Methanotorris formicicus Mc-S-70: one gene and its partner. The main gene of each other region encodes a partner of the protein of the gene in region 2 in a complex. Links are inferred from orthologs where the notes say so. Each region holds a gene or a part of one and is shown on either strand. Other genes may lie near its edges. The genes, in order: METFODRAFT_RS02115 and mtrA.

Region 1 (10,869 bases), on a different replicon or contig from region 2:
TTATTGTATCATAAGTTTCTCCACTCTGAGTTATTGCAATAACCAAGGTTTTTTCATCAACAACCCCCTTAATCAAAAACTCTGATGCATCTATTGGAATAACAACCTTCCCCAACTCAGCAAACCAATATTCAGATACCATTGCTGCATGTAGAGATGTCCCCATTGCAACGATATAAACCCTATCGCATTCAGTCATTAATTTTGCAAGTTTTTCTATCTCTTCTCCTGAAATTTTTGCAGAAACTTTTAATATTTCTGGTTCTTCCATAATCTCTTTTAGCATGAAGTGAGGATAACCTCCCTTCTCAGCACTTTCTATACTCCACTCTATCTCCATAACATCCCTGTCTATTTTTTTGCCATTGTTTTCAATTATTAATAAAAATTCATCATCCTTTTTAATAACCACAAAATCCCCATCTTCTAATGGTATCGCCTTGTTTGTAAATTCCAAAAAAGCGGAAATATCACTCCCTAAGAAGTATCCATCCTTCCCAACACCAACCATGAGAGGGCTTTCATTCCTTGCTCCAATTAATACATTCGGGAAGTTTTTGTTAATTATTGCCAATGCATAGGTTCCATTTAGTTTTTTTATGGCATTTTTAACTGCATTTATGTAATCATCTTCTGAAGGATTTTTATATTTTTTTAATTCCTCTTCAATTAAATGCGGAACTACTTCTGTATCAGTTTCTGATTTAAATTTGTGTCCTTTTTTAATTAATTCCTCTTTTAATTCTTTATAGTTGCTTATAATACCATTATGAACAACTGCAATTTCCCCTTTGCAATCTGTATGTGGATGAGCATTTTGTGTACTTACGTTTCCATGTGTTGCCCATCTTGAGTGCCCTATTGAGACACAACCACAAACATCCAAGAATCTCTCTTTTTTGGCAACTTCCTCAACTTTACCAACATTCTTTTTAATGATTAATTCATTATTATCCACAACACCAATTCCACAACTATCGTAGCCCCTATATTCTAACCTTAAAAGCCCTCTTAATAAAACTTCTGATGCCTTTTTATTCCCAATATATCCAATTATCCCACACATTGTTTCTACCTTTATTAAATTTTTAATTACTTTATAATAATATTTTTAACAACCTCTGCAATAGCCTCTGATAATGTGGGAGGAACGCTTTCACCGATCATGTTATACTGCGTATTTCTCCCACCAAAGAATACAAAATCATCGTCAAACCCCATTAACCTTGCATGTTCTCTAACAGTTAATAGCCTATCTTCGTAGGGATGAACAAACCTCCCCTTCCCCTTAACTGTTGGTGCTAATTTGTAGGGGTGAAGGCGGAACCAGTTTTCCATGACTTTATTTTTCCCCTCGAATTTATATAAACTTTCCCCCCATTTTAGTTTTGAAATTAATGCCAATTTTTTTGGAGATAGTTTTTGTATCTCATGATTTGGTGTGTTTTCATCTATACCACCAATAGCATCAACGACAACTTTCTTCTCTTGTTTTTTTGGTTTTAATTTTATGTTGGATATAAACATCCTTGCTCTTTTTGATGGATTTCCATAATCCTCTGCTCTTAATATGTTGAAATAAACCTTATGCCCAATATCTCCAAACAATTTTTTTAATTCATCTTTAATTTCTTTTATTTGTGGAACATTCTCCATAACAAAAATTAAATCATCGTTCTTTTTTGTAAAGTAATCAACATAGTTTATATAATAAAGGACGAGTTGCCCTATTTTATCCTTATATAGTCTATCCAATGGATTATCTTTAATTTTTATATTTGCCTTTGTGAATGGTTCACATGGTGGAGAACCGATAATTACATCGACCCTCTCTTTATTTATAAATTCATCAAACGCCATTGGCGGAATTCTCTTAATATCATCTACCCAGATCTTTGCATTTATATTGTGCATGTATGTTTTTGCAGAGGGTTTGAAGTTCTCAATTCCTGCCAATATATTAAAATACTTTTTAAACCCTATAGAAAATCCTCCGCATCCGCAAAATAAATCTATAACATTCGGTTTTTTATCCATAGAATTCACCAAAATTTTTATAATGGATTGATTATATTCTTTTAAGATTTTTAAAATTTTCTTAGGGGTATTCTTATGTTGGAGGATTTCAAACCAACAATAAATATAAATTATAAAGGGAAAACCATAACTTCCAATCAAATAAATATTTTAAAGGCAATTTTAAAAACAAAATCCCAAAATAAAGCAGCAAGGATATTGAAAATCCCGCCATCATCAATAAACATACAGATAAAGAGGCTTGAGAACAAGTTAAACACTAAATTAATTTATTCATCCCCCTCTGGGACAATGTTAACAGAGGAGGGTATAAAAATTATAGACCATTTTAACTCAATACAAAACCGACTAAAAGATAATGAATTTATTGCCTGTGGGTTTGTTAGTGGTGAGATAGGGAAACTTTTATTTGATGATGTTATTGTTTCTTCATTTGATAATGTTTTGAAGTTATACAATATGGGATTGACAAAAATTATTGGTGTTGATGACCCATATTGGAGTTTTAGGGTTATGGATGGTAGATTTTTAAGAAGCGAAGGCGGGTTGGGGATGGAGAAAGACGGGGATGTTTACCCCATTGCTTATGATTACTTTGTTATGGTTTATAAGGATGAGTTTGACTTCAAAAATTTGGTTGGGATTAGATACTCTGCCCAAAGGATTGTATGGAAGATTCTAAAAAATGAAGGAATTCCTTTTAAAATAACAACAGTTGTAAAAAACCCACTCCATGCAATTGAGTTAGTTGAAGACGGATACAGTTTATTTTTAAATAAGAGTTTTTCAAGATACATTAACAAATGTAATATAGAAGAACCAAAGTTCTATGAAAAAACAAAGCATACCATCAACTTTATCGGTGATTTAAATAACATGGAAAAATTAATTGAAAAGAGGAAGAAAAAAATTAAAAGAATTGGATTTGATGTTATATATTGATTATTGTGGTACTTTACCCCCCGGTACCATAACAGTTAATTTAACCTGTTTAACACCTTTTTGAGCAGTTAGTTTATCAGTTAATTCTTTTATTTCCTTTGCATCTCCTCTAACCAATATAACCTCCATGCAATGGTCGTGGTCTAAATGCACATGAAGGGTTGCCACAATAATATCTGCATAGTCGTGCTGAATCTCTGTTAATTTTTCTGTAACATCTGACATGTGGTGGTCGTAAATAACATTAATCGTTCCAGCCCTTTCCCCTTCTAAACTATGTATCCACTTATGCTTTATTATATAATCCCTTATAGCATCCCTTATTGCTTCACTCCTGCTTGCATAACCCCTTTCTGCAATAATCTCATCAAATTCACTGAGTAATTTCGTTGGAAGGGATATACTTATTCTATCCATGTCCACCATATTGTTACCCCTTTGTAGTTTTTACAATTCTTCATTATTAATAATTGATAATATATATTATTAACTGATATATAAATCCTTGCATATAATATAATACTAAGTGGTGATAGCATGAGTGTAATAATAGGGTACTATGGGAAAAATGGAGCCGTATTGGGCGGAGATAAAAGACGTATTATGTTCAGAGGCGATGTAGAAAAAAGAAAAATGCTTGAAAAGTTATTATACAATGGAGAAATTAAAAATGATGAAGAATTATTAAAAAAGGCAGAAGAACTTGGTATTAAGTTGCATATTGAAGATGGTAAGAAGAAGGTTAGGAAAATAGGAAACGATGTTTTAGTTGGAGAAGTAAAAACCATAGGAATCGATTCAAAGAGGAGAAGGGTTTACCTAACCAAAGGAAAGTGCATGATTGTTGATGTATTCAATGATGAAATAAAAAACAAATTAATAAAAACAGGTTCTGGAGTTGTGGTTTTTGGAAATAAATATGTAAAAAAAATTGCTGAGGATGAATTTAAAAAGATTGGACATAGATTAACTATGATGAGTTTGGAGGAGATTAAAGACATTATTGAAAATATCTTCAAAAAGTATGATACCCCATCAGTAAGTAAGGAATACATCGTTGTATATACAACAAAAGAGTGTAAAAATTTGGAAGAGGTGGTAAAGAAGGATTTAGATGAGTTATTTGAATATAGAGAAACATTGAGAAAAAAGATGATTGATTTTAGTAAAGTCATGACCATTGTGAACAAGATTGTAAAGAATGGAGAAGTTGGAGTAGTAAAAAATGGAAAACTTGTTTTATATGACAAATACATTGCAATAGACAAAATTTGCCCAAATCCAAATATATTCAATGATATTGAAATTAGGGGGGATGTTGAAGAGGGAGATGTTGTTGTTATAGAAAATGGAGAAATGAAGATTAAAGGAAAAAATACACCTGTTTTTGTTGATCACATCATTTGCGAAAAATAATCAGTCCAATTTTACTTTTTTTCCAAGTAATCCTTCAATATCGATATTTCCACTTTTTATTTCCAACATTGCATTTGAATAATTTTTACATTTGTAAGTTTTCCATGGCTTTAGGTTCTTTACTACCTCAACAACTTCACCATCTTTGAAAAATATTACATCTATCGGATATCTCATAAAAAACGTGTGTATGTGGAGTTTTCTGTTGTTGTATAGGAAAAGCATACCTTCATCATCCCCAATATCCCTCATCATTAAACCAAACGCCCGTTTTAAAAAATTATCTGCCAATATTATTTTATATTCTTTATCTCCTAATTTGACCCTTTTTATTTCATTTGCTCTACCCATATTTTCCCCTAACGCTTTGGATGATATGGAACTGGAATGTATTGAACTGAAGGTCTCTGATTTATTGGTTGTTGATATAAGTCAAACAACTCATAGACCTTCTTTGGAACGTTGGTGTTAACTTCTATTCCCAATTCCTTCAATTTTTTAACAGTCAATGGATAGTCATGTGTCCAAACACCATGTGATAACGTTTTTGCCAGTTCCTTTGCCTTTTCTTCATCCACCTTATCTCTTAATAACTCAAACACAAATTCCTCAACTTGGTTGATTGCTTTTTTAGAAATATCCGCTAAAATTAGGGTTTCGTCATCCAACTCATCAACATGTTTCATTTCTAAGGTTTTTAATATAGATGCTGCTGGATATTGACCAATTTGAGGATCCACTGGACCCATAACTGCATTTTTGTCCATTATTATCTCATCTGCTGCAAGTGCTATCAAACTTCCCCCACTCATTGCATAGTGCGGAATTATTGCCGTGGTTTTTGCTTTATGTTCCTTTAAAGCCATTGCTATCTGTTCTGCTGCTAAAACCAAACCTCCTGGTGTGTGGAGGATAATGTCTATTGGCATATTGTCTGGTGTCATCCTTATTGCCCTCAAAACCTCCTCCGAGTCCTCAATACTTATAAATCTATATATCGGAATTCCAAATAAAGCCAGTTGCTCCTGCCTGTGAATTAAAACAATAACCCTTGTTTTTCTCTCTGCTTCCAATTCCTTTATACATTTGTATCTCTGCAACAATCTAAACTTAAACATCATTTGTGGATATATTAGCATGAATATGAAAAATAGCCAAAACAGACCGGAAAACGGATCCATAATCTACACCTGTTTCAGTAACTTATACAGATTAATTTTTTCAGCAATTAATTATTTAATACAATCTCTAATTTTAAACTTAATGTTCCAAAATCCCCCTCCAATTTCTGAAGTGGATAAATAGTCAGATATGTCTTAATTGGTATTAAAGATTTACTTAAATTATTTAATTGGAAAGTTTTAATAAGGATATTTGCAATCCCATAAAATTTTAAGTTCATTGAATTAATTAGGGGTAATCTTACACCTAAATCATTAGAACTGGAAATAGGTGATAGTTAATCGTTCGATGGTTTTTTTGTATGAGAAGGGCAGGTTTATCCTCAAATGCTTTATGGTTTGGTTATTATAGCATTCTGAGATACCTTTAAATATCAGTACACTAATACCAGATTAATGTATTTAAATTATAATAACTATTTAGGGGTGTGCCAATGAGCAACATCAATGTAAACACCATTAGAATCAAACCATTATTATCAAAATCACTCCCATTACCTGATGAAACTATGGCTCTCAAATATGTTGTATTAGAGCCTGTGGGATTTCCTATAAAAGTAAGTAGCGAGAACGTTAGAGTCACTACTGATGACCCAAAATTATTCAATTTTTATGCGAGGGACCAGTGGGCTGGCGAGATTGTTAAAGAAGGAGATTATTTATTCGATAACACAATCATCCCTGATTACGCATTTAAAGTTGTTTCAACATACCCAAGAGAGGGAGGAATTGTAACAAAAGATACCCTATTCAAATTAGAGACCCCAAAGGTTGTTAAGAAGGACTTTAAAAAAGCGAGATTTAGTGATATTGTCGGTCAGGAAGAGGCAAAGAGAAAATGTAAAATTATTATGAAATATCTTGAAAACCCAGAGTTATTTGGAGACTGGGCTCCAAAGAACATCCTCTTCTACGGCCCTCCAGGAACAGGGAAGACGTTATTAGCAAGGACTTTAGCAACAGAAACTGATGTTCCCCTCTTCCTAATAAAAGCACCAGAGTTAATAGGGGAGCATGTTGGTGATGGTTCAAAGCAGATTAGAGAACTCTATGAGGAGGCATCAGAAAATGCCCCATGTATTGTGTTTATTGATGAACTTGATGCTATAGCATTGAGTAGGCAATATCAATCATTAAGAGGGGATGTCTCTGAGGTAGTTAATGCTCTATTAACTGAACTCGATGGAATTAAGGACAATGAAGGGGTTGTAACTATTGCTGCAACAAACAACCCAAATATGCTTGACTCTGCAATTAGAAGCAGGTTTGAGGAAGAGATTGAATTCAAATTACCAAATGATAAGGAAAGATTAAAAATTATGGAACTCTATGCAAAGAAGATGCCAATACCAATTAAAGTAGATTTAAGAAAGTATGTTGAAAAAACCAAAGGTATGAGTGGTAGGGATATAAAGGAAAAATTCTTAAAACCTGCATTACATAAAGCAATATTGGAAGATAAAAACTTTATTGGTAAGGAGGACTTAGATTCTTCATTAAAAAGAATATTTGGAGATAGAAAAGAACCTCTACATTTATATGGATAAATTTGCTATTTCTTTAAAAATTTTGCTTTTCTTTTTATTAAAGTATATCCATATATTTGAGTTTAATATTTATATATACAAAAAATGCCAAAGGGAAATCATGATACCCATATTTGTTAATTTGGAAGGTTTTAAAGTTGCCATTTTTGGATTTGGAGAAGTTGGGAAGAGGAGGGCAAAGAAGTTATTGAAAGCAGATGCAGATGTGGATATCTATTCAAAAACATTTGATACTGGAGGATTCGAAAAAAAAATTAATTTTATAAAATGTGATGTAAATGAAATATCTGATGAGGATTTGGAAAAAATCATCAAAAAATACGATATAATAGTTGCTGCAATTGACAAAAAAAACAATGATAGGATCGTAAAAATTGCAAAGAGACTGGGAAAGTTTGTAAACTCCGCCACATTTGAGGATGAGGCAAATTTGATTATTCCCGCATGCACTGAGGTTGGTGGTGTTTTATTTGCAGTATATACAAAAGGAAAAAGCCCTCTAATAGCAAGGGAGATAAGAAAGTTGGTTGAAAACTATTTGTTATCTCATGAGGAAGATTTAATCATCCAAAGTTACGTAAGGGAAAACTTAAAAGAAAAAATCGATAATCAGAAAAAAAGAAAAGAAATTCTTGAAGAACTATTCAGGAATGATAAATTTAAAAAGGAATTATTAAAATTAATTGAAAAATATAGCATACATGATTTATCACACTTAAAAAATTAATCATGCAAAAGGTGTTAAAAATGTATGCTTTAGTTTATATCACCGCAAGCAATCGCGAAGAGGCAAAAAATATAGTATCTCATCTTTTAGAGAATAGATTAGTAGCATGTGCAAACATCTTCCCAATAGAATCCATGTATTGGTGGAAGGGAAGAATTGAAAATGATGGTGAAGTAGCAATAATATTGAAAACAAAGGAAAAATTGGTAAAAAAGATTATTGAAGAGGTTAAAAAACTCCACAGTTACACAAACCCCTGCATTATTGCAATACCAATAATTAATGGCTCAGAGGAATTTTTGAAGTGGATTGACGAAGAGACATCCAATTGTTAATTATTTTTAATTATTTTTTATTCTCAAATAACTTATAACACCTATTATAATTGAAAATATGGCTGAAACTTTGAACATGTTTGATATTCCTAAAATATCAGATAAAAATCCAAAGAATATTGAACCTATGAACATCCCTATATTCATACTCGTTGTAAAAAGCCCCATGGCTTCTCCTTTTCTATGTGTTGGAATGTCTTTAATTGCAAGGGATGTTGTGGATGTGGTTGATATTGAACTTCCAATTGCCACAATTGTTAATGAGGTTAATATACTTAGAATTGAGGATGACATTGATAACATATATATTCCAAATGATATTATAAAAATTCCAAATATTATCATTACATTCCCAAATCTATCGTAGAGTCTTCCAAAACTCCTTTGTAGAAATGCCATTAAAAGATTGGTTATTGCAATCATAAAACCAACACTACCTATAGAAATATCATAACTGGTTGCATATAATGCTAAATAAGCAATTATTCCCGCATTTACCATTACATTAGATATGTTGATAACAAAAGAAGATAAAAAATTTCTATTTTTTAAGAATTCAAATGAAAATAACTTAATTTTGTTTTTTTTAATATTTTTTATGTCTCTATTAAAAGCAATATCTTCCAACTTCGTATAACTTATAATTGCCGCCAAAATTCCCAAAAATCCACAAAAATAGAATGGTGTTTTAATCCCATAAATATCAGCAAGAGTTCCACCTATAAACGGCCCTATTCCAAAACCCAATGTAATTGCAGAATTAAAGAATCCCATATACTCTCCCAATCTTGCCCTTGGGGCTATAGATGCCACATAAGAACCTGCTACTGGTGTTACAAAAGAGGAAAAAATTCCTGTGAAAATTCTAACAATTAAAAGACCCAAAACCGTATCAACAAAATTATACATTAATGTAAAAACCCCATAAAAAAGCGTTCCACTCACAATAAAAAATTTCTTCCCATATACATCAGACAAAACCCCAACAGGAATTTGAGCTATTGTTCTTGCAAGTGCAAATGAACCAAATATTAAACCAATCTCAAAATTTGTCGCCCCTAAAGTTTGGGCATATATCGCCATAATAGGGGCGATAAAACCAACACCAAGCATAGTTGTAAAGGCAGTAATCCAAATAACAAACATACTCCTTTCTAACCCCATAACATCACCTAAAAATATTAAAAATAAAAAAATAAATAAAAATTTGGAAAAAATGATAATGATAAGTTATTGCTGTTTCTTTTTCAAATGATAGTACCCTATTGCCATTAAAGCAATTACAATTGCTATTAACCCAACATAAGTTCCAAAGTTTCCTCCAGTGGAATTCTCGACAACCACTTTTAAAGGCTTTTGGGAAATGTAAACGTTGTCATCTCCCTCATCCCTATCTCCTGCACACCTAATTTCAAGTGTTATTATGTATTCTTTTGGATTTGCATCATTATCTACATCAATAACAATAACTCCAGTTCCATTTTCTCCAGGATATAAAGTCCCTATCGTATCACTTTTCTGCGGATAGTCAAATGGCTGCCCAGAGTTTCTTATTGCAGAAATCTTGACATTTTCTGCCTTTTCATTACCAATGTTTTTAACGGTTATATAAACCTTATTTTCTTTCCCTGCCTCTACTTTAACCTCTTTTGTGAGTATTTCAAATATTGGCTTTGGCTTTATGTATATGGTTATTGTCTTTGTTGTAGAGTGTTCTTTGTTGAATATATCCAAATAGGTTATATTTATTGGCACTTCATAATGCCCAGATTTTGCATATTTATCAACATCTATGTAGAAGGTTACTGTTTTTGACTCCCCACCATGCAAGGTTCCAATGTTCTTTATATTGCAACTGCTCCAACTGTCTTTAAATGGATATTTGGCAATTAAATTAAGTCCGACATCTTTTGCCTCACCATGACCGTTGTTTGTTACCGTCACATCTATCTTGCAGTATGTATCACCAGGCTTTATTTCCTTCGGTTCTGTCACAACGTTACTTATGCCAAGTAAAATATCTCCTCTCACAACAAATCCAAGGTTTATATTTTCTGTTCTCTGGGTTCCATCTTCATCTATCCATGTTATTGTTGAGGGGATTATGTAAGAGTTCTCTAAGGCATTATCTGATGTATGAAGTTTTATATACAAAGTTCTTTTTTCATTTGGTTCCAATCCTCCCAAGTAGAACTTTGTTTTATCCACTGGTGAGATGAAGTTGTTGTTTCCAAGATTTAAAGATACTTCCTTTGCAGTTCCTGTTCCTTTATTTATTATGGTTATTGGGATTGTTTGAGTTTTTGCAGGGGTTAAAGTTAAATTATTTGCACCTATCTCAAAGTTTGCAATCCCATAAACTGGCAAATAATACACCTTGGTAAATTCATGATGGGTAATGGTTTTCTCTCCATTATCATCCTTAACCTCATCATAACTAACCGTAACATCGATTCTATAATCCCTTGAAGGGGCGTTCTCATCAACGTGGAGTTTAAAGTAAACGGTATCACTCTCTCCTGTGTTTAAATGGGAAATTGTTGCTTTTCCTATCTCTGGATTAACCTGTCTTAACTCAAATGGGTAATGAGGAGTTATTTTAACAGTTATGTCCCTAATTTCATTATCGTAGTTATCGTTTGTTATTTTAAACCAAACATCAACATCATCCCCTGGATGTATTT
Region 2 (10,932 bases):
TAATTTGTCCCTTAAATTTAATTTTGATTTTATAGAGCCCATTTTAATCACTTCTTTTAATTTATATGGTAATTCAGGTTATAATATGGAGTATATAAGTGTTTCGAAAGTTAAAAACTGTTTAAAATAATTAAACACAAGTTAAATTGGTGATAATCAGATATCCACTAAAATAAAAATAGATACGGAACGCAATAAAGATAAAATAAAGTAAAATCGTAAATTTATAAAATCTCAATACAGGTTCAATTTTAAATCAAAAAAGTAATATATCACAAAAAACAAAGTTTATTTTGGTGAAATTATGGGTGAGTTTGTCGCTACATTATTGACGATATTGAAGGTTGAAGATGGTTTAAACAGTGAGTTAGGGGATTTTATAAAGGTTAGGGCAGCAATAGAAGATAGGAAATTAAAAAATGATGACATCGTGGCAGTTTTCAATATACAAGGGACTACAAGTTACCAAGTGTTCTTTTTGGATGAAGATACGGAAGTTGATGAGATAAAAGAAAAACTTGATAAATTGAACGTTAGGTTAAATTACGATAGTGAGGAGGCTCTAAAAAGATATATAAATGCCAGAAGGGGTAGAAATGAAAGATGCTAAGGGATTAGATAAGCAATGGGTTGTTTTGTCTGAATTGGCATCCAAACTTGTTGAAAAAAACATTTCAGTTCCAGAAGAGGCATTTGAAAGATTGAGGATTGCAAATGCTATCATCTCCTATTACCTTTTAGACCCACACGTATCTAATAAAGCACTATCGGATGCAGAGAAGGAGTTGATGAGAGCACAATCTTTATTGTTTAGTGTTTGTGATGCGGAACTTATGAATGAATATTTGGACAAGATGGCAAAGGCATTAAGGAATGAATTGGATGTTAAATTCCCACTAAATAAATCCATATATAATAGAGAGATTAAAAAAAGAGGAGATTCTGAGAGCATTAGGATAAAAATCAAAAATGAGATACAAATTGAACGGCTTAGCGATTTAGGAGAATGGTATGGAGTAATTTTTGAATACAGTGAGGAAGAAAAAAACAAGATATTAATTGAAGGAGATGTAAATAAAGTAAAAAAAGCATTAAAAGATTTCTCAGTAATTTGGAAGTTTGAATCCTTAAAAGAGCAGTAACTGGGTAGGGTTATGGAGGAGAAAATAAAGTTGAGGGATTTTTATATAACAAACGATTTTTGTTTAATTATTGGAAAAGTTGGAGTTATAGCAGATACGCATTTGGGATTTGATATCTGCATAAATGAAAGGGGAGGAAATTTTCCTCAAATCCAAAAAGATAGCATAGCAGAAAGGATAAACAATATAATAGACAAATACAAACTAAAAACTTTGGTTATTAATGGGGATATTAAGCATAATTTTGAATTAAGCTATAACGAGATTAAATTTGCAAAAGAGTTTTTAGGCCATTTAAAAGAGAAAATTGATTTAGTTTTAATACAGGGGAATCATGATACCTTTATCTCAAAAGTTGTTGAGGAATTGGGCATAGAGATTTATAACCATTATGAAATAAAGGGCTACACAATAACGCATGGACATTCTAATTTTAAAAAAGGGAATTTTTTAATCTTGGGGCATGAACACCCTTCCATAAAGTTGAGGGATGAAGTTGGGGCTATTTTGAAACTTCCCTGCTATCTCTACAATAAAAAATATATTGTTCTTCCTGCATTCAACCCCCTTTCTCCTGGAAACGATTTAGTTAACAATTACGCCTCCTCCCCATGCATAAAGAAGGATTATTTAGATAGCGAGGTTTATGCAATAACTGAACTTGGTTTATTAAATTTTGGGACATTGAGGGATTTGAGAGAGTTTGTGAAAGTTAATTTATATTAATTAGATATTCTTCCCTGCTTTATTTTTCAAAAACTCCATAACCTTCTTATGCATCTCCATGATAAGTTTTTTCTTATCCTCCATAACAATAACATCAGATGATGCCATAGCGATTAAGTTAAATGCAAATGGGGATGGATAAGGAAGTTCTCTATAATATATCCTCATATTTTTAACTTTTTTCATAAAATCCTTTGCATTTTCAATATCCATGACATCCTCCAATATTTCTCTTAGTGTTTCCCTATAAAGTGGATGATTTGTTTCTCTACAGTATTTTATTAACATTTCAGCATTAAATTGTTGCCTATTGACGCTCATCTTCCTTCCCATATACTTCCTCAAAATCATAAATCCCCTTGTTGCAACATGCCTAAATCTCCTCTTTAATATCTCCGCTCTTTCTAAGGATTTTTTAAGCGTCTCCTCCAAATCTATATTAAAAAGTTCAACCATGTTATTTTTTGTTAATTTTCTATTTTTTGGGAGAATTAAGGCGAAGCCATAATCACTTATTGAAACCCTAACATTACATTTTTTTAGATTTGACACATGATAAGCAAATGCCCTTGATATGGCATCATTCGCCCTCCTACCAATTAAGAAGTGGAATACATAATACTTCCTCTTTTCATCCACAAAATGCTCAATTAAGATTTGCTTGTTGTTCGGGATTACTGCATATTTATCCTGCTCAATTATGTAGTTTTTTATTGCCTTTGCAGTTTTCTCATCCACCTGATATTTTCCCATTATATCCTCAACACTCAACCACAAAATTTCTCCCCTAAACTTCTGAATATCCAATGCCAAATCATAAGATAAAGGTAATTGCTCAGAAAACCATGCAGGAATTGTTGGTTTTTCGCCAAATGCTTCCTTTACATTTATTTTATTTCCTCTCCCTCCAATGTATTTGTATGTCTTTCCTCCCAAAACAAATATATCTCCTTTCATCAACTTCTCCGCAAATTCTTCCTCAACCTCTCCAATGTATTTTGAATTGCAATAAACTGCCACAGATGTCTCATCTGGAATAGTTCCTACATTCATGTAATATATAGCTCTTGTTGATTTACCTCTCTTTCCAAATTTCCCTTCTTTCAACCAAATTTTTCCATATACGGATTTTTCTTCCATCCCCTTAGCCAAATAGTTGAGGACATCCAAAAAATCTCCCTTGCTCAAATATTTGTATGGATATGCCTTCCTCACTAAGTTATATGCCTCATCAATCTCCCAAACCTTCTCCAAACTCATCCCAACAATATGCTGGCAGAGGACATCTAAGCAGTTTTTTGGGATATGGACTTTGTCTATTTTCCTATTCCTTGCATTGTGAGCTAAAACAGTACATTCAACCAAATCATCCCTATCAAATGCAACAATAATCCCCCTACTTTTTTCATGCAACCTATGCCCACTCCTCCCAATCCTCTGCAATGCCCTTGAAACACTCTTTGGTGAGCCGAGGAGAACAACCAAATCAATACTTCCAATATCAATCCCCAACTCCAATGATGTTGAACTAATAACGGCGTTAAGTTCCCCTTTTTTTAATTTTTCCTCAACTTCTAACCTATGTTCCCTACTTAATGATGAATGATGAGCCTCTATATTTTTAATGCCCAAATTCCTCAAATTATAAACAACCCTTTCTGTTGCACTCCTTGTATTTGTAAATATCAGTGTTGTTCTATGTTTTTCTATAAGTTCCTTTAATGTTTGATAGAGCTTTTTTGATATTTCATCACTTGGAGTGTAAATTAAATCATCTACTGGGGAAATGGCCTTTATTTCAGTATCTTTTAAATAATTCACATCAACTATTAAGCAATCCCTTTCATTTCCAACTAAAAACTTTGCCACCTCTTCTAATGGATGGACTGTTGCACTCAATCCAATCCTTACAAAATCCGCTATTCTATTCAACCTCTCTAATGATAAAGATAAATGCACCCCTCTTTTATTTGTTAATGCATGAATTTCATCGACAATAACATACTTTATGGATTTTAAATGCTCAGAGAATTTTGGGGAGTTTAAAGCAATGGATAAACTTTCTGGGGTTGTTATTAGAATGTGTGGGGGTTTTTTAACCATTTTTGACTTTTGATAACTTGTTGTATCACTTGTTCTAACCCCAACTCTAATTTCATCTAAATCAACACCTAACTCCTTTGCAACCTCATATATCTCTTTTAAAGGTTCTTTTAGGTTTTTTTCAATATCGTTATTCAATGCCCTCAGTGGGGAAATATATAGGGCATAAATTTTATCCTCCAACTTTTTGTTTATGGAAAGGGAGATTAATTCATTAATTGCTGCTAAAAAAGCCGATAGTGTCTTTCCACTCCCTGTTGGAGAGGATATTAGAACATTTTGTTTTTTATGAATTTCCATTACTGCATATCTTTGGGGTGGTGTAAAGGTTTTATACTTCCTTTTAAACCACTCTTTGACGGGCTTTTCTAAAATAGCATAGATTTCCTCATCGGAATATTCTTTTTTTAACCTCCTTATTGCCATGTTTTCACTTCAATTAATTGTAAATTTAAATTTAATGATATAAAGAAAAAAAATAAAAAATTGAAAATAGGGAATTTAGAGCAATTTGTTGAATGGGTGTGTGTCAATTGGGTTGATACCCAGGTCTTTTGCTGCCTCTGCTATAACAGCGTCTGTCATTGCTATTGCAGGGAATGTTAACTGTGCGTTGTCAATAGGGCCATATAAAACAAAGTCCCCTGAAGCCATTGTCTGAACTATGTTTGCCCCAATATCACAAACATGATGAACATCTTTTGACAGTTGGGTTAATCCCTCTTCTCTCAATTTCTTTCTGAATTCTCTCAACCAGTCCCATGCTGATGGGATGTTGTGGATACCACTTCCAACAGGCATTCCTAACTTTGCCTTAACTGCGAAGGATGCTCTTACTGCATTACCTGCACCGTTTCCTAATGGGGTAACTGCAACGTCAATTAATGGGTATTTAATTCCTGCTTTTTCAGCTAATTCCAACATACCAACATCTTTTGTTTTTCCACCGTTTAATAAAACATTCAATTTACCTTCAACTGATGGGTCCATTGGGTCGAAACAGAGGACAATTGATGCCTCAAGGTCACTTTCAACCAAGTTTTGGAATTCTTCATCTTCAATGGAAACGTTAATGGAGTTGTAGATACACTGGTTTGCATATCCTGCTTCTGTTGCCCTTCTTGCAGCAGCCATTCTTGCTTCTCCTGAGGTTGAGTCGAGTAACATTGGACCGTCCCAAACTTCAGCAACAAAGTCAATATAATTAACAAGAGCCTCTGGTGTTCCACCAAACACTTGCACTAATGCTGGGTTTCCTGTGACATCTTCCATTTCTGCCTGTTTGTTTATTAAATCCTCTGCTGCCTGCTTGTCAAAGATACCTTTTCTTTCATCCTCTACAATTTTGTGTCTTGCATAGAAGATTGTCCCTGCCAATGCTGTTGGATATTCTCCTGGCTGTCCTCCAATTTTTCTTCCAGCAATCTCAACTACCATTTGTTCTTTTTCAAATTTGAACATTATATATCACCCCAATCCACTTTATTTTATTTGAAGGAATATTGGCAATACTATATTGTAGAATACAGTTAAAAATATCATACCTAAAACTAAACCATAAACAATACCAACATCTCTTCCAACTTTTTTACCGGTTCTTTGATACAACTCTGCATTTGTATTTTCAACCATCTCTTCAATTTTATCAAGTTCCTCTTGTATTTTTTTGAAATCTTTTGTTGGTGTAACCACTGTAGGTATTTCAGCCATTCAATCACCCTATCAAGAATTTTAATACAATTGGGATGCCAATCAAAACAACAGCGAGTATTGAACCTATTGCAAACCCTCTAATAGATTCTGAATTTACACCTGATGTCAAACCAATATCCCTTGTCATCAAACCAACTTTATATTCTAAACCTTCAAGGAGTTTTCTACATGCTTCAAGGTCTGGTTCAACTACTGTCGGAATACCTTCTATCTCAAATCCTCCTTCTCCTTCTTCTCCTGCAGTGCCTCCACCTTCTAATTCCAAAACCATAGATTCTTCATCTATTGCACCAGGATCCTTTGAGATACACTCTTTTATAGCAGATGTTATCTTACCAGTATCTTCGCAGTCGATTAAGTCGACGATTTCAACGATTTGTCTTTGGAATCTCTCAACAGCGTCTTTACCAACGTTTTCTAAGAATGGAATTGCTCCTTTCGCTCCAATAATTCCCCCATCGTCTCCAATACCGTTTTCCCATAACGCTTTAAAGCATTGTCCTGTTATGTGTCCTTGAACTTCTGAACCACACAATACCATAAATCTAATGTTTGGATTTGATATGTAGTTTGCTACGACTTTCTCAATTCCCAAGTTTTCTGTGTGGCAAGGTCCTGCTATTGCAGCACCAGCATCTATACATGCTTGTTCTAAACCGTGGGAACCTAAAGTTACAACTGCAACACAACTTTCAGGGTTCCCCACGACATACTCTCCAGATACGATAGGCCATCCTGCTGCGGGGGATTTTTTATCTGCCATGTTTCAGCACCTCCAGGTTATAAACCTATTAAACTCAAGTTCATTTTAATTACCAATATCACTACTAACATAAGAATCGCAAGTGTTATCCAGAATCCAAAGAACATGCCTTTAAAAAGCCCTGCAATTTTATATACCCCATCCCTACCATCAAATGTTCTTAATGGTGGGTTTCTTGGGTCTAATGAGTTTTTAAGTGCTGTTGCCAATCTTTCCAATTTTTTAACTTCTTCTTCAACATGAGTTAAATCCACAACAAGAATATCTTTCCTCATCTCTGCCACAAGACCACTATCAACTTCCATAACCACATTAATCTCTGGACATATTCTAACAATTTCCATTTATACCACCTTACTCCTCTTCCTTCTTAGGCAGTTCTGGGGTGTAAAGGACACAGCATGCATCGTCTAATGACATCTTCACATATGTTCCATAAGCAACAGCCCAAAGTATTGCAGCAGTGATTGTTGAGACAATATCCAATTTAGCAATAGAGAAGACCAACCATGTTATTAAACCACATGCCACTGCAAGTGTTAAAGTTCTTTTATGGCTTTCGTTTGGTCCCAAACATGCGTTGAATGGGTGCAATATTGCCATACCTGCTCCAATAAATGCCAATGCAATAATTCCATTTTTAACAGCGTTGTCAATAAATATCTCTGCTGAGAATCCTCCTGCATAAGCAACACAGAATCCAAGGATTGCCAATGCCCCTGCAAGAGAGAGTTTTGTCATACTTTGAACCATAATTGGGATTTTCATACCTACTGGATTTACTGTTAATCTTCCAACTATAAATCCAACAATTATTGCAATAACTGCAGTGAGTATTGGAGCCACAACTTCAGGAATACCAAAAACCTTAGGGATTAAAACACCTGCCAATGCTGCTGTAGTTCCCATACCTAAACTAATCATACCAATGGATGGAACCCCAGTACCCAAACCATAAGCAGCAACCTTTCTTGTTGTGTTTGCTCCTGCAACACATGCACCTACAGCCAATAATCCACCAATCAACATTGACAAACTTGGGACGTATTGAGCAACGTACATTCCTACTATAGTAAGAACTGCTCCTACAGCCAAAATTTGATCTTCTGGGTAAAGTTCTGCTGCATGACCTCCTCCACCATGGGACATATTACCACCAACTGTTTTTTTTATTTTTAATTAATTTTTAATGATACCTCAATTTTATGCCAAACCTGCCATTCCTAATAATACAATTCCACACAATAATGATGCCACAAATGATGCAATAACTCCATTTGGCATTTTCTTGAATTTTGGGTCGTGGAACCCTTCTATTGTACCTCCAATGTTGTAGGATGCTAAAACCGCATTTATGAAGAAGAAACCAACTGCCAAGATTCCAGCAATTGCTGCATCAAATCCTAACTGTTTTAATGCAACGTATGCAAGAGCCCCACCAATACCTCCAAGTCCTGCTCCAATCAAACCACTAACAAAACAAACTGTAGGTACTGCGTGACCAGTTGTCCCTGGTGTGATGTATGGTTTTTGAATGTCTCCTGTTATAGGGTCTTTTTCACACTTATCTGCTGCTGGAACAACCCCTACTCCAAATACATAAATCAACTGCCCAATTAACATTGTAATACCAAGCATAATCATTGAACCTACTGCTCCAGAGAGAGCAATTAATGCCAAGTGTACTGGGTTAAATACATTAACTCCACTTTGTGCTGCCATTGCAGCAGCAGCCATTAATCCAGTAAATCCTGCACCTGCTGCCAACTGGGTTGTACCAGTACCTACCCCTGTTGAGGTAGCCATTGCTGCTGGAGCACCACCGACAGGAACAAAATGAACACTTGCATTAATTATGGCCCCTGCAATTGTAACCTCTGCAAGAGGAATCAATAAACTCACAGCATCCATGATATCACCACATCATATTTGTTGTATTATTTTGTGTATGGCCCGTATTTCTCTCTTGCAAATACCTCAATTTTTCTGTTTATTATTGCAGCAATTACAACAACTAAAAGCCCCATGATAATTGCAATAACTGATTTTGTTACTAAATCACTTCCAATAATATCCCCTATAATTCCTCTCCAACCATCTAAGAACACAATTAAACCAAAGCAAAGCCCTGTTAATGGCCCACCTAATCTTGAACAGAAGTATGATGAATCCAAACCATTCCTTAAACCATATTCTGCCTTAATATCAATATCCCCATGGTTAGCAACAGGAACTCCTCCTCCAAATGGATACTTTTGGTACTCTCTTTCAGCACCATAGTGAACGTCTCCAGTTGATGAACCAATTGCCCCAACTGTAATACCAAATATCAATGCAACCAATGGCAATGGGAATGGATTTCCTAATACGTTGTTTGCTAAGTATGCTGCAAAAACTATACAGAATATTGCCATAAAACCATGCCCTACTATAGGTCCCAAGTGACTTAAAATAACATCCATATATACAGGCTGACCGAAGTTCTTTGATTGACCAACAATCCTACCCAAGTATGAGCTAACTGTATAAGCCCCATGAACAAATGCAGCCACACCAGCACCAATCACTAATGCAAGAACAGGATTCAACCCATAGTTTAACAATGCCCATGCCACTACTCCTGCAACTGCAACATATAAACCGTATGAAACTGGCTCCCCTGAAATTGCCTTGTTGAAGTATCTATGGATGTTACCCATTTGTGGAGCCAACTGAACCTGTGAGTTAGGGTTGGATTGGGAACCCACGTCTGATTCCAAATCTTCTGCACATCCAGCAACTGTCGCTGCTGCTCCTGCCAAAGCCAGAGCCCCAAGGGTTATTAATGCAGTATCCATTTTTTCACCTCACAATATATTACCATTAACATGGCAATGTAGTCCCTTACATAAATCAGGATATTTTTTATCTTTCTTTATATAATATATATTCTTTTCCATTTGATTTCGCAAAACCGAGATTAAAGAATTTTTTATTTTTACTTAAGATTTTTGTATTTTTTAACATATCGTTATTAAATCTAAAACAATATAAACACAATAAAAAAATTAATAAAGGCAAAAGCCCTTAGTGTGCTGGAATAATTGGGTCTCTTTCCCCTGCTGGCTCGAATTCTCTTAAAGCACCTCTTGCGAACTCTTTTCTTGGGTGTGAGAAGTCAAAGACGAGTGATGGGTCTGCGAATGCAACTTTAATTAATGGGTTTAATGCAAATGCATCTTTTCTTGCTGAGTGTGCTGCTTGTGTAATACCTGCATATTCTCCTTGGTGACCGACGTTCATTGCGTAGTTTGGATAGTTTGGACCTCTCAATTCCAATGGTGAGGACTCGTCGTTTCTAATTGAGAGGGAGTTTGAAGCACCACATTGATCTTGTAAGTCGTATCCATAGAATCCAAGTCTGCTGTGGTATTCTTTGTGGAGAATTTGGCTCAAGTACCATCCGTTTAATCCTGCGTTTGAGTTACCTGTTGCCATACATACTGAGATACCTGATGCTGCAGCAGCAACCGCTGCTCTTTGGGAACCTCCGAAGTGGTCCTCTAACAATGCTGGGAATTCGTCGTAGCACTCTAATGCATATAAGGTTACTTCTGTTGCAATGTCTTCAACTACATCCATTGTTGGTTTTGCTCCACAAATTCCATACTTCTTCTCTACGTAGTCGTATCCGTAGTAGGAGAAGTCATCTAAGATGTCATCTGTATATGATGCTGTTGCATATTGGGTGAATCCAACACCACCAGACATGTATGAACCGAGCCAGATTTGGTCGTATAACATTGCTCCCGAAGCAACAACCTCTAATGATTGCTCAACTGGGTCATCACTCACTCTTGTTGTTTGGACGACATCTGCTAAGATACCGAATGGAATTCCACCAGGTTCATTTGGACCTCTTGCCCTTCTTGCAGGTAAGAGTGTACCCATTTGAATAACGTCTGCGTGCTTTGCAGCGTAGGAGAAGTCAGCAATTGCTGCCTCCCCAGCACAGAGTTTGTATGCTGTAATGAATGACATACCAATTTGCATTGCAGACCATCTTGCAATTGTACCCCCATCACAAACTCTACCAACCAATGTTGGAACTCTTGAAACTTGGTATGTTCTCTTACCGATAGCAGCCTTTAACTGTTCTGCTTGTTCTTCTGGGAACAATTTGTTGATATCAATTAAGAACTTCTTATCAATTTCATCTGCTAATTCGTCATCTCCTGTGAATATCTTAGCATAACAGTCCCATGCTAATGCTGGGTGAACCTCAACCATGTGCTCCTGGACAACTGCTCCCCCTGGCAAAGCGTGGTTGATGGTTTCCATGTACTCGTTGATTGTTTCTGGTGTAACCTCAACCCCTAACCTCTTCTCTAAAACTGCGTGTGCTGTATCCATACCAACAATAACAGTTCTCCTTATATCATCCCAGAATTGTTGCATTGCAGCGTTGTTCATGAAGTGTAAGTCATCTCCTTCAACAATGTAGTC

Evidence for each region.
Region 1: the proteins of mtrA (region 2) and METFODRAFT_RS02115 are in contact, whole or in part, in a crystal structure (PDB 6ZW0), measured with the Methanocaldococcus jannaschii proteins. The link is inferred for Methanotorris formicicus Mc-S-70 from one-to-one orthologs.

What each region holds. Positions count from the first base shown.
Region 1 is NZ_AGJL01000008.1:1,046-11,914, forward strand. The notes cover bases 2,632-5,455. They hold METFODRAFT_RS02115 (DUF2121 family protein), read left to right. Parts: upstream 2,632-3,516; coding sequence 3,517-4,395; downstream 4,396-5,455. Other genes in these bases: METFODRAFT_RS02105 (helix-turn-helix domain-containing protein), read left to right, coding at 2,632-2,979; nikR (nickel-responsive transcriptional regulator NikR), read right to left, coding at 2,980-3,405; METFODRAFT_RS02120 (DUF192 domain-containing protein), read right to left, coding at 4,396-4,746; METFODRAFT_RS02125 (SDH family Clp fold serine proteinase), read right to left, coding at 4,755-5,455. Also shown: glmS (glutamine--fructose-6-phosphate transaminase (isomerizing)), read right to left, coding at 1-1,066; METFODRAFT_RS02100 (DNA cytosine methyltransferase), read right to left, coding at 1,093-2,037; more of METFODRAFT_RS02105, read left to right, coding at 2,113-2,631; more of METFODRAFT_RS02125, read right to left, coding at 5,456-5,576; METFODRAFT_RS02130 (AAA family ATPase), read left to right, coding at 6,011-7,123; METFODRAFT_RS02135 (precorrin-2 dehydrogenase/sirohydrochlorin ferrochelatase family protein), read left to right, coding at 7,224-7,850; divalent-cation tolerance protein CutA, read left to right, coding at 7,871-8,185; METFODRAFT_RS02145 (MFS transporter), read right to left, coding at 8,192-9,349; METFODRAFT_RS02150 (COG1361 S-layer family protein), read right to left, coding at 9,416-10,869.
Region 2 is NZ_AGJL01000010.1:2,402-13,333, forward strand. The notes cover bases 4,567-7,453. They hold mtrA (tetrahydromethanopterin S-methyltransferase subunit A), read right to left. Parts: upstream 6,448-7,453; coding sequence 5,686-6,447; downstream 4,567-5,685. Other genes in these bases: mtrH (tetrahydromethanopterin S-methyltransferase subunit H), read right to left, coding at 4,567-5,432; mtrG (tetrahydromethanopterin S-methyltransferase subunit MtrG), read right to left, coding at 5,454-5,681; METFODRAFT_RS02570 (tetrahydromethanopterin S-methyltransferase subunit B), read right to left, coding at 6,465-6,791; mtrC (tetrahydromethanopterin S-methyltransferase subunit MtrC), read right to left, coding at 6,802-7,453. Outside these bases: METFODRAFT_RS11350 (proton-conducting transporter transmembrane domain-containing protein), read right to left, coding at 1-42; METFODRAFT_RS02535 (DUF749 domain-containing protein), read left to right, coding at 305-610; METFODRAFT_RS02540 (DUF2096 domain-containing protein), read left to right, coding at 597-1,142; METFODRAFT_RS02545 (metallophosphoesterase), read left to right, coding at 1,155-1,868; METFODRAFT_RS02550 (ATP-dependent helicase), read right to left, coding at 1,869-4,397; more of mtrH, read right to left, coding at 4,473-4,566; more of mtrC, read right to left, coding at 7,454-7,596; mtrD (tetrahydromethanopterin S-methyltransferase subunit D), read right to left, coding at 7,651-8,358; mtrE (tetrahydromethanopterin S-methyltransferase subunit E), read right to left, coding at 8,385-9,284; mcrA (coenzyme-B sulfoethylthiotransferase subunit alpha), read right to left, coding at 9,514-10,932. UniProt on the Methanocaldococcus jannaschii protein: Part of a complex that catalyzes the formation of methyl-coenzyme M and tetrahydromethanopterin from coenzyme M and methyl-tetrahydromethanopterin. This is an energy-conserving, sodium-ion translocating step.